Regions from separate parts of the Priestia sp. YIM B13551 genome, predicted to be linked through region 1. Evidence: riboswitches for the same ligand, from Rfam matches in the RefSeq annotation. Region 1 holds a riboswitch; the other holds the start of a gene.
The links. A riboswitch is a leader RNA that binds a small molecule or an ion and turns the genes downstream of it on or off. The one in region 1 is predicted to bind thiamine pyrophosphate.
Positions count from the first base shown of each region.

Region 1 (5,590 bases):
TCGGTCTTCAATCGTGTGAATTTCTTTACCCGTGATGACTTCCGCCTCCGGTATGTTCGGCGTAATGACTTCACAAAGAGGCAATAATTCTTTTAGAGCCTGTACAGCTTCTCTTTGAAGAAGAGACTGACCGCCTTTTGCAATCATAACGGGATCAACTACAACATTTTGCAGTCCGTACTGTTTGATTTTACGAGCCACTGCGTAAATAATATCAGCACTGAACAACATACCTGTCTTCACTGCATTAGGAAATAAGTCAGTGGCAATTGAATCTAACTGCGTTTCAACTGCTTCTACTGCTAAAGGATAAACTCCTTGAACGCCAACTGTATTTTGTGCAGTCACAGCTGTAATAACAGACATGCCAAAAACGTCACGCTCTTGAAATGTTTTTAAATCTGCTTGAATGCCTGCTCCTCCACTGCTGTCTGATCCAGCAATGGTTAATGCTTTTGGTACTGTCATGCCTGAAACCTCCATCTCTTTCTTACCCAATATACCGATGATAAAGTGACTTTGCTTCTACTATATCGTTTGTTCCATGGACAAAGACGCGCCCATCTTGAAACATCACTAAACGGTAATCATCTACATAAAAAGAAAGCAGATACGGATTTTGTTCAATTTTATATCCTTTTTCTTTTAATCGTTCACCTAAAGACTGCAGCGGCTGCTTGGCTGATTTGCCCGGACGGATTTGTACCGTGTTTCTTCCGCATAGCACAGCTGTTTTCGTTTGATTTTCATATTGTAAAAAGGGATACGTTTGTTCACTGCCGCATGAGCGGCAAGCAGATTTGCGAAACACGTTCACATTGATGCTCGTATACTCATTTTTCCATACGTCAAACGAAACAAGTTCCCTCCTGAGCGCATTCCAGTCTCCGACTAATATTTTTAACACTTCTGTTACTTGATGAGCGACTACCATTTGTACAGCAGGACTAATAATCCCCACTGTATCACATGTTAACCCTCCAAGCGGTACAGATTCAAGCAAACAGGATAAACACGGTGTTTCACTTGGTATGATAGTATAACTAATTCCATAACTTCCTACACATGCTCCGTAAATCCAAGGAATATCATATTTTTGTGATAAATCATTCATTACAAGGCGTGTGTCAAAATTATCGGTTGCATCAATCATAACATCTACCCCCTCAACAAGCTGTTCTAAAACTTGAGGGGTACCGTCTGCTACGTGCGCTTCTACTTTTACATCATGATTAATATCGTGAAGCCGTTTTTTAGCGGCAATTGCTTTTGGAATTCTTTTATCAGCATCTTTTTCACTATACAATTGCTGCCGCTGAAGGTTGCTCCACTCTACATAGTCCCGGTCAATGAGCGTTATTTTCTTTACCCCCGCTCGCGCAAGGGCCTCGGCGTTCCCTGTTCCAAGAGCGCCTGCTCCTACAATCAGAACATGCTTTTCTTGAATTTGCTGCTGTCCGCCTTTTCCAATAGGTTGAAACAATTCTTGGCGGGAATAACGATTAATCAACCGATACTCATCCCTTCTGTTGGACTGCTTGCCGTTGCATATTGTTTCTTTTCAATACGTCCTGCTTCAAATGCTGCTCGTCCTGCTTCAATCGCTAGCTTCATAGCACGAGCCATTTTCACAGGATCTTTTGCTCCTGAAACAGCTGTATTTAATAACACACCATCTGCTCCTAGCTCCATAGCTTGAGCTGCGTCTGAAGCCGTTCCAATACCTGCATCTACAATTACTGGAACAGTTGATTGTTCAATGATAAAACGCATGTTCAACGGATTAATAATACCTTGACCTGAACCGATAGGCGAAGCTCCTGGCATAATGGCATGTACGCCTAACTCCTCTAAACGACGCGCAAGTAAAACATCATCTGATGTGTAAGGTAAAACGGTAAAGCCTTCTTTTAACAGTTCTTCACTGGCTTTTAATGTTTCAACTGGATCAGGAAGCAGCGTTTTATCACATCCAATTACTTCTACTTTCACCATGTCACAAAGTCCAGAAGCCTTTGCTAATTTAGCAATACGTACGGCCTCTTCTGCATTTTTTGCTCCAGCAGTGTTAGGCAAAAGAGTGAAACGCTTCACATCAAGCGCTTCTAATAAATTAGGCTGATTTTGATCAAAAATATCCATTCGTCTCACAGCAAATGTTAAAATTTCTGTTTCTGACTCTTCTACCGCTTGACGCTGAGTCGTAAAGTCCGGAAATTTCCCTGTTCCTAATAGTAAACGTGAATTAAATGTATATTGTCCAATTTTTAACATACTCTTCATCCTCCTCCGACAAATGAAACAACTTCTAATATATCGCCATCTTTTAAGCATGCATCGCTATGTTCTTCTTTTTGCAAAATGTTCTTGTTTAGCTCAACAATTACCACTCGTTCATGCAGGTTCTGAGCCTGCAACAAGTGCTCGACCGTTTCAATTTCATCTCCAAAAGTAACGGTCTTACCATTAATGATTAGATTCAATGAACTCCCTCCATTACTCTTGTTAGCTGAAATGATGTAAAAAATGAATGATTCGGCTTTTTCCCTAACAAAGCATCAGCCATAATTTTTCCAGTTGCAGCACTTAATAAAATACCGTTTCGGTAGTGGCCAAACGCCATGTGTAGATTCGCTATTTCAGGATGCGCTCCTAAATAAGGCCAGCCATCATTTGTTTGCGGACGAAGACCAGCCCATGCTTTTTCAAATGTGGCTTCTTTAATAGCCGGCAGAAGCGCAGAAGCTTTATTCAGCAAAAATTGAATACCTTGTGCAGAAACCGTCTTGGTAAAATCATGCTGTAGCTTAGTTGCCCCGATTACGATTCTTCCACCAGTCTTAGGCACTAAGTAAAAACCTTCATCTAAAAAAATCGTTTTAGAAAGCAGCGGCTTTTGACTTTGAAGAGCAATACACTCCCCTTTTACGGGAAACACCTGACCTACATGTTCAGAAGAAATAAAGCGTTTAGCCCATGAGCCTGCTGCAATAACTACTTTTTCTCCATAAAAAGAGCCTTTGGACGTCTGTACACCTTTTACTGTTTCATTTTCCATAATAAGAGAATGAACGTCACAGTATTCGAATACATCTGCTCCGTGATACAAGGCTCCATGAGCAAGAGCTTGCGTTAACTTAGCCGGAGCTAGCTGGCCGTCTCCCGGTATTGTAATGGCTCCGTATATGTCTGGAGAGAGCCCGGGTTCTAACAAACGCGCTTCTTTTACATCGATCCATCTTACATGTTCATCCCACCGGTGGTGCTGAGCGGCTTTTTTCTTTAATACGTGTGCATCTTCTTCTGTTACAGCGACTTTTAATAAGCCTTTTTGAATGAGCTCTACATCGATGGCCGTTTTTTCTTTTAGTTCCTTCACCAGTTCAGGAAACATGCTTCTGCTCTTAATAGCAAGGTCTAAAAGAGGACCTTCTTCATTAATTTCAGCTTGAGCACCTAAAATACCAGCGGCTGCACTTGAAGCTTCACAACCAATTTGATTGCGTTCAAGAATAGCTACTGACGCTCCTTGTTTTGACAAATGATAAGCGATAGAAGAGCTGATTATACCTCCTCCGATTAACAGTACATCATAATGCTGCTTCATTTTCTCCACCTCCAGATGTCCATATATGAGAATATTGTTTAATCGCTTTGAGGGGATCTTGCGCAAGCATGACACCAGACATCACAGCTATACCGTGTGCTCCTGTTTGAAGCACCTCTTTGGCATTTACAGGTGTAATTCCTCCAATGGCAATAACCGGTATCTGCACAGCGTCTACTACTTCTTTTAGTGCTGCTATCCCTCGACTTTTTAATCCTTTTTTTGAATGTGTTGAATAAATATGTCCGTATAGAATGTAGTGAGCACCATCTTTTTCAGCTTCTAAAGCCTCTTCCACAGAGTGAACTGATTTTCCGACAATAAGAGAAGGAAATGCGTCTATAACAACCGAAACGTCTAAACTATGATAGGCAAGCTGTACGCCTTTTGCTTTTAAAGCATGCGCTACATCAACTCGGTCATTCAAAATAATTTTAGAGCGACAAAATGGCAGGCTTTCTAGTAAACATTGAATCTGCTTTGCCGTTTTCTCTTTTTCTCTAATATGAACGGCGCCCGCAAAAGGCGCGATAGCCGTTAAAATTTTTTGAAGCTCTTCGATTGGCTGCTTATCTGTTGTAATGACATGAAATTTAGGAATATCCACATGATCGAAACCTTTCTATTCAGAATAAAGAGAAATTTCAATCACCTCATCTTGTGTAGAGGGTTTTATTACATACAAAAAACCACTCTACAACGTAGAGTGGTTAGCATGCATCGTTATGTAAACATGATCACCACTTCCCTACGCTGGTCCAAACCAGATCAGGTTCAAAGGGTCCGAAATACATTCGTCTCAGCTTCAAAAAGCTCCCCTAGTGATTGCTATTTATTGATTTTGTTTTCGCACTTAAAATTATAACACAACTAGATGTAAATACAATATCTCTTTATGCTCTTACAGCTCTCTTCTTTTTATAGATGTATCTTTTAAGCTTCTTTAGTAAGTAAGAGGCCCGGCGCACCGCATCATTCTGCTTTTTATATGGTTAGTAATCGGTATAGTCGTCAAATTCTTCTTTGTCTTTTTCCTTTTTCCGATCCCATATAAACAGCAGGAGTAACATAATAAAAGTTAGAATATAAAAACCGTAAAAAATAAATGCCGCGACAACATTTATAAATAAAAATAAAAAACCGATGATCTGACCTGCAACAGCTACAATCAACAAAATGTATTTCCAAACTTCTGCTTTTCTATCCATTCTCTACTTCTCCGTCTTTTTGTTTTTCCCTACTAGAAACGTTCTCTTTACTTAAATAAAAACGTTCCTGCCAGTAAACCGACTGTAAATAAACCAACTGTTCCAAATGCTGAAATCCCCACATACGCCAACATTTTTCGATAAGATTTTTCTCGAATTAACTGTACGGTTTCCACACTGAACGTTGAAAAAGTGGTAAAGGCACCAAAAAACCCAATGCCAATCATTAAAAATATTGAATCATCATAAGCATGACTCGGAACCTTTCCATAATAACTACCGTAAAAAAGACCAAGGCCAAACGCACCGAGCAAGTTTACAAACAGCATTGATACTGGAAAAGGAGGGTTTGAAACTATTTTTGTAACTTTTAAACCCAAAAGATAACGGCATATCCCTCCAGCTGCCCCGCCAAGTGCCAAGCTCACTATGCTCATTTACTTCACCTCATGTACTTTCACTAAATTTTCCCCTGCCGCTTCACCGCATAGATAGCCTGCTAAAGCAAGAAGGATTCCACCTACTAAAGAGACAATTACATAAATGGCTCCCCAAAATAAATGGTGCTGAGTGAGAGAAATGACGTCTCCTGCAAACGTTGAATACGTTGTAAAACCGCCGCACACGCCAACTCCTAGTCCAAGCTTTATCCATTCTTTTGGCTTTTTCCACACAAAAAATCCTGTTAATAGGCCTAGTATGAAGCTTCCTAATAGGTTTTCAATTACCGTTCCTATTGGATAGCCCGTGTATAATAAGGAAAGATTCAGCAAAT
Region 1 covers NZ_JBHZOX010000008.1:59,535-65,124, forward strand. Annotated here, with positions in the region: gene thiD (bifunctional hydroxymethylpyrimidine kinase/phosphomethylpyrimidine kinase) at 1-468, opposite strand, end outside; gene ACFX4N_RS25965 (thiazole biosynthesis adenylyltransferase ThiF) at 491-1,510, opposite strand; gene ACFX4N_RS25970 (thiazole synthase) at 1,507-2,274, opposite strand; gene thiS (sulfur carrier protein ThiS) at 2,280-2,483, opposite strand; gene thiO (glycine oxidase ThiO) at 2,480-3,607, opposite strand; gene ACFX4N_RS25985 (thiamine phosphate synthase) at 3,591-4,214, opposite strand; TPP riboswitch at 4,336-4,437, opposite strand; gene ACFX4N_RS25990 (hypothetical protein) at 4,600-4,815, opposite strand; gene crcB (fluoride efflux transporter CrcB) at 4,863-5,252, opposite strand; gene ACFX4N_RS26000 (fluoride efflux transporter FluC) at 5,253-5,590, opposite strand, start outside.

Region 2 (5,590 bases), on a different contig from region 1:
ATAAACTAACAGCGATTGGAGAGAATTTAAAATCTACTTATAATATTGAAGTGATAACGGTTGTTAAGGATTTATCAAGAGAAGAAGAGATACAGTCATTATATGAAGAACTTAAAAAAAAAAAATGCACGTTGATTATTTAGTGAACAATGCTGGTTTTGGACTATACGGCAAATTTATTGAAACAGCTTTAGATGAAGAGTTAAACATGATTGATTTAAATATTCGAGCATTAACTCATTTAACAAAATTATTTTTACCGGATATGGTCAAAAGAAATCGCGGAAAAATTTTAAACATTGCATCTGTTGCTGCATTTATGCCAGGTCCGCTTATGACGGTATATTACGCAACGAAAGCGTACGTGTTATCTTTCACAGAGGCCCTTGAAAATGAATTAAAAGGTACCAATGTAACGGTAAGTGCTCTATGCCCGGGTCCAACTAAAACTGGTTTTAGCGACCGAGCCCAGCTAAGCAACTCCAAGCTTTTTCAAAGCGGTGCAATGGATGTAGAAACAGTAACGAAAGTTGGCTATAAAAAATTTATGAAAGGGCAGACGGTTATCGTACCAGGAGTACAGTTTCGTCTTGCTACGTTCATCCCGCGCTTCGTGCCAAGAAAGTGGCTTACATCCGTTGTCCGAAGAACACAAGAAATTAAATAAAGGAGAATATATATGAGTGAAAAAGCAGTCGAGTTATTTCGTGCCAGCATTCCTGTTTTTCAGGCTCTAAGTGATTCAGCAAGACAAGATATTATTTTGCTGCTCGCCGAAAAAGAGCCTTTAACCGTTAATGAAATTGCAAACGAGTCTACTCTATCACGACCGGCAATTTCTCATCATTTAAAAATTTTACGCGATCAAAAGCTTGTGCAAATTGAGCAAAAAGGGACGCAGAGATATTATTCACTAGCTTTAAGTGAGGCAGTTGAGCTATTAAAAAGCTTGCTTGCTACAGTTGAAGCCGAATGTTTATAGGGAGATGAAAGAGATGAACCACGAGCGATTTTATATCACAGATGAAACGGTCATTGAACATATTGTCTCTACACAAAAGCAGTATTTCTATGCGCAAAAGACAAAGAGTATCAACAGCCGTATTCAAGCGCTGAATAAGCTAAGAGACGCAGTCAAACAAAACGAGCAGAGAATTATGGATGCTTTAAAACAAGATTTAAATAAATCTGAAGTAGAGGCCTACACGTCGGAAATTGGGATTTTACTAGAGGAAATTCGATTTACGCTTAAACATTTAGCAAAATGGATGAAGCCTAAAAAAGTAAAAACCGCTTTAACACATGTGGGCTCTAAAGGGAAAATTGTTCCTGAACCGTATGGAGTCGCGTTAATTATTGCTCCGTGGAACTATCCGTTTCAATTAGCACTGTCTCCTTTAGTAGGAGCGATTGCCGCTGGAAACACGGCGATTATAAAACCTTCTGAATTAACGCCTAGCGTATCTCGCGTTATACAAGAATTACTAGCTGAAGCTTTTGACCCAGCATTTGTGACGGTGGTTGAAGGGGCTGTAGACACTACAAGTCTGCTTTTAAAACAGCCCGTTGATTATATTTTCTTTACGGGAAGTGTAAATGTAGGGAAAATTATTATGCAAGAAGCAGGGAAGCAGCTTATTCCCGTCACGCTTGAGCTAGGCGGAAAAAGTCCGTGCATTGTACATGAAGACGCAAACCTAGATCTTGCAGCGAAGCGAATTATGTTTGGTAAAGGGATGAATGCAGGCCAAACGTGCGTTGCTCCTGATTATTTGCTCGTGCATAAAAAGGTAAAAGCGCAGCTTGTAGAGAAACTTCGCGAAGCGATTTCTCAATTTTACGGTAGTAATCCGCTTGAAAGCGACCGCTATGGCCGTATTGTCAGTGAGCGCCATTTTACTCGGCTAGTTGAGTTTTTAAAAGACGGAAATGCTATAGTTGGAGGCGGGTACAATAAAAACACGCTAACAATAGAACCTACGGTGTTAAGTGAAGTAAGCTGGACCTCAGATGTCATGCAAGAAGAAATCTTTGGGCCTATTCTTCCTATGATTGAATATGAAACACTAGACGAAGTCATTCATAAAGTTCAAGAAAAAGCTAAGCCGTTAGCTCTTTACTTATTTACAGAAAGTGAAGATGTGCAAAACGCCATAACGGAGCGTCTTTCATTTGGAGGAGGCTGTATAAACGATACGCTTATGCATATCGCTACGCCATATTTACCGTTTGGCGGAGTGGGAGAAAGCGGCACGGGTCAATATCATGGAAAAGACAGCTTTCAGACATTTACTCATTTTAAAAGCATGCTGTCTCAAACAACCAAGTTTGATTTGTCATTCCGCTATCCTTCGGAAAAACAAAGCTTGAAAATGATCAAAAAATTACTGAAATAAAAGAGCCTCCTGATAGGAGGCTTTTTCGTTATTTTGAAAGTGAAAGCTGAGAAAGCGGCCATTTTTCTTGGATATATGCCATTTCCCAAAATAAATACTCGAGTTCACAGCTTTTGATGAAGTGATCTTTCATACGGTTACGTTCTTCTTCAGTCGCTTGTTCGGCGAGTTCATCGAGCTTGTTACAAAACCATTGTGTTGTGCCATTCATTTCTTCATTATTATAAAACTGAATCCATTCATAAAAAGGATGAGAAGGAGATGGATTTACTTGTTCTGTAATGCGCTGCCCAATTTCAACGTACGTCCATGGACATGGAAGAAGCACTGCAATGATTTCTGCTAAGCTGCCTGTATGCGCAACGCTTGTCATATGGTTAATGTAGTGGCTGGCCGTCGGTGAAAGCGTCTCAGTGTGAAGGTCTTCATAACGTACGCCTGCTACTTCACAAAAATTATTGTGAGGGTGTACTTCACTATGTAATACCGTAGAAATGCCGGCATTAAAGGCTTCCATTTCGGTACGCGTGCGGCATTTCGTTAAAGCAGCGCCGTAAATGCGAACAAATGCTGTTAAGTATTCGTAATCTTGAGAAACGTAGTGAATAAGCGCTTCTTTTGGCACGTTTCCTTCAGCAATTCCTTTAATAAAAGGATGGTTAAAAATGGCTTCGTAAATATAGTTTGCTTCTTGTCTTAATTGAGATGAAAATGACATCAAAATCCTCCTTTAATATGAGGAAGTCACAAACAAGCACATAAAGGAAATAAAAAACACTCCGTTTATAAACGGAGTGGCAAAGGACAGTAAAAAACTGAACATTGCCACTTTCCTACGCTGGTATGAGCCAGATCAGGTTCAAAGGGATCAAGAAAACTTGTCTCAGCCGGTGGGCACCCCTAGTGGACTTCCTATTAATCTATGTTTAACTTACCATATATTCTGAAAAATAGAAAGCGTTATGGGAAATTGTGTGCTAACCGCTTTTCTTTCTTAAAGAGGAAATTTCTTAAAGCTATTTTTAATCATTTTTGTTTAAAAATGCATATTTTTAGGGAAGAAGAGGTATTAATGAAGGGAAGAGCCGTTTTCGTCTCCGAAACACTCCCATATAAATAGAAGAAAGGAGAGAACAAAATGGCGAAATTTCGTTTGTATGCTGTATTAAATACAGTAGGCTTGGCTATTACACTGCTTGTGAATTATTTAGCAAATGCCATTCCAATAGGAGGCAAAACAACGGGAGAAGCTTCTGCGCAAGTTCCTACGTTGTTTACACCAGCGGGTTATGCCTTTGCTATCTGGGGCGTTATTTATTTATTATTAACCATTTGGGTTATACGCCAATTTTTTGCAAGAGAAGATCAAAAGGAAATATATGCACGTATCGGCATTTGGTTTTTTCTAAACTGTTTGTTAAATAGTGCGTGGATCTTTATTTTCCAAAACGATTACTATAAGTTATCTCTTTTAGTTATGCTCTTTATTCTAGGCACATTAATGATTGTATATTCCATTATTCAGCATTCTCGGATGACGACATGGTTTATGCGTCTGCCGATTTCGCTTTATCTTGGATGGATTTCTGTTGCGACTATTGTCAATGTGTTTGTCGTATTTCAAGCAAATGGAATACAGCATTTGCTTGGCCTGAGCGAGTTAGCATGGACGATTATTATGCTGCTGGTAGGAGCTGCGCTGGGCATTATGTTTACATTAAAAAACCGAGACGCTGTTTATCCGCTTGTTTTTATTTGGGCTTATATTGCCATTGCAGTGAAGCAAAGTGGAAATCAGCCAATTGTCATTACTGTCATCATTTCAGTTGTTTTATTAGCAATTGCCATTATTGTGGGATTGATTAAACGCTATAGACGTTTTTAAAAAGAAGCTCTAGCTTTTGTAAGCTAGAGCTTTTTATGATGCTCTTTTGATTGTAAAAAAGCAGCTGTAAAAGCAATTAAGCTAATTAAAATACCAAAAGGAACAACAATTGGTACGAATGATAAAATAAATGTCATAAGTGTAACCTCCATGTTGCATCGGTGCATAATGAAAAATTCAACTTTTTTAAATTGAAGTTCCGCTATTATAGTATGCTAGGCTTTATGTTTGGAGCCTATATGTTTAGAAATAAACGAAAAAGGCAACATACGTTACATACAGGTTGTATTAGGAGGAGTTAAAATGGAAACATATTTAGTCGCTTACACAGATAAAGATGATATGGAATATAAACAAGTGACGTGCGAGAGTTATGAAGATGCAGAGCGTACGGTCCTTCGTTTAGAGAGAGAAGGGCATATGCATATTGAAGAAATTTCAAATCAAGAAGCCTACCGGGGAGATGAATCATCGTACAGAGAATAAATTTTGAATAGAAACACCAACCTTAAAATGAAGAAGCAGCTGCTTCTTCATTTTTCTATTCTATATAGATATCGTTTTATAGAAAAAAGTAAAACGGGAATGATTTTCTTCTGCATTTATGGTACAGTACTAATCAGGTGAGTTTTGAGTTTAGAAGAGGAGAGAGTAACATTATATGAGTAAAGGAAATCAGTGGTCTTCACGCCTCGGTTTTATTTTAGCATCTGCTGGGGCAGCAATTGGTCTAGGAGCGATATGGAAGTTTCCATACGTAACGGGAACCAGTGGCGGTGGAGCGTTTTTTGCGTTGTTTATTTTATTTACGATTTTTATTGGATTGCCGCTTCTGTTGGCAGAATTTATCATTGGAAGACATACGGGAAAAGAAGCGATTAGTGCTTATAAGGCAATTGCTCCAAAATCCGCTTGGGTATGGATTGGCAGGCTGGGAGTACTAAGCTGTGTCGTTTTGCTTTCCTTTTACAGCGTCGTTGGCGGCTGGGTGATTTTATATACGATTATGAGCGTAACCGGTATGCTAAGCGGAAAAGAGTACGGCCCGTTGTTCAATGCCGTCATTAGCCAGCCTTATGTAGTATTAGGTGCACAGGCGCTGTTTTTATTAATTACAGTGTTTGTTATTTCAAAAGGCGTACAAAAAGGAATAGAGCGTGCTAATAAATACATGATGCCGCTGTTATTTATTTGTTTTATCATTATCGTAGTGCGTTCTTTAACATTAGACGGAGCAATGGACGGAGTAAAGTTCTTTTTGAAACCAGATTTTTCAGCCATTACAGGGTCATCTGTTCTCTATGCGCTC
Region 2 covers NZ_JBHZOX010000001.1:740,221-745,810, reverse strand. Annotated here, with positions in the region: partial or broken gene ACFX4N_RS03860 (SDR family NAD(P)-dependent oxidoreductase) at 1-667, shown strand, start outside; gene ACFX4N_RS03855 (ArsR/SmtB family transcription factor) at 680-982, shown strand; gene ACFX4N_RS03850 (aldehyde dehydrogenase) at 996-2,396, shown strand; gene tenA (thiaminase II) at 2,425-3,114, opposite strand; TPP riboswitch at 3,210-3,308, opposite strand; gene ACFX4N_RS03840 (TspO/MBR family protein) at 3,535-4,281, shown strand; gene ACFX4N_RS03835 (hypothetical protein) at 4,585-4,767, shown strand; gene ACFX4N_RS03830 (sodium-dependent transporter) at 4,943-5,590, shown strand, end outside.
Region 2: it holds a riboswitch for thiamine pyrophosphate, as region 1 does, so the genes downstream of both, tenA (thiaminase II) here and ACFX4N_RS25985 (thiamine phosphate synthase) in region 1, are expected to answer to the same signal.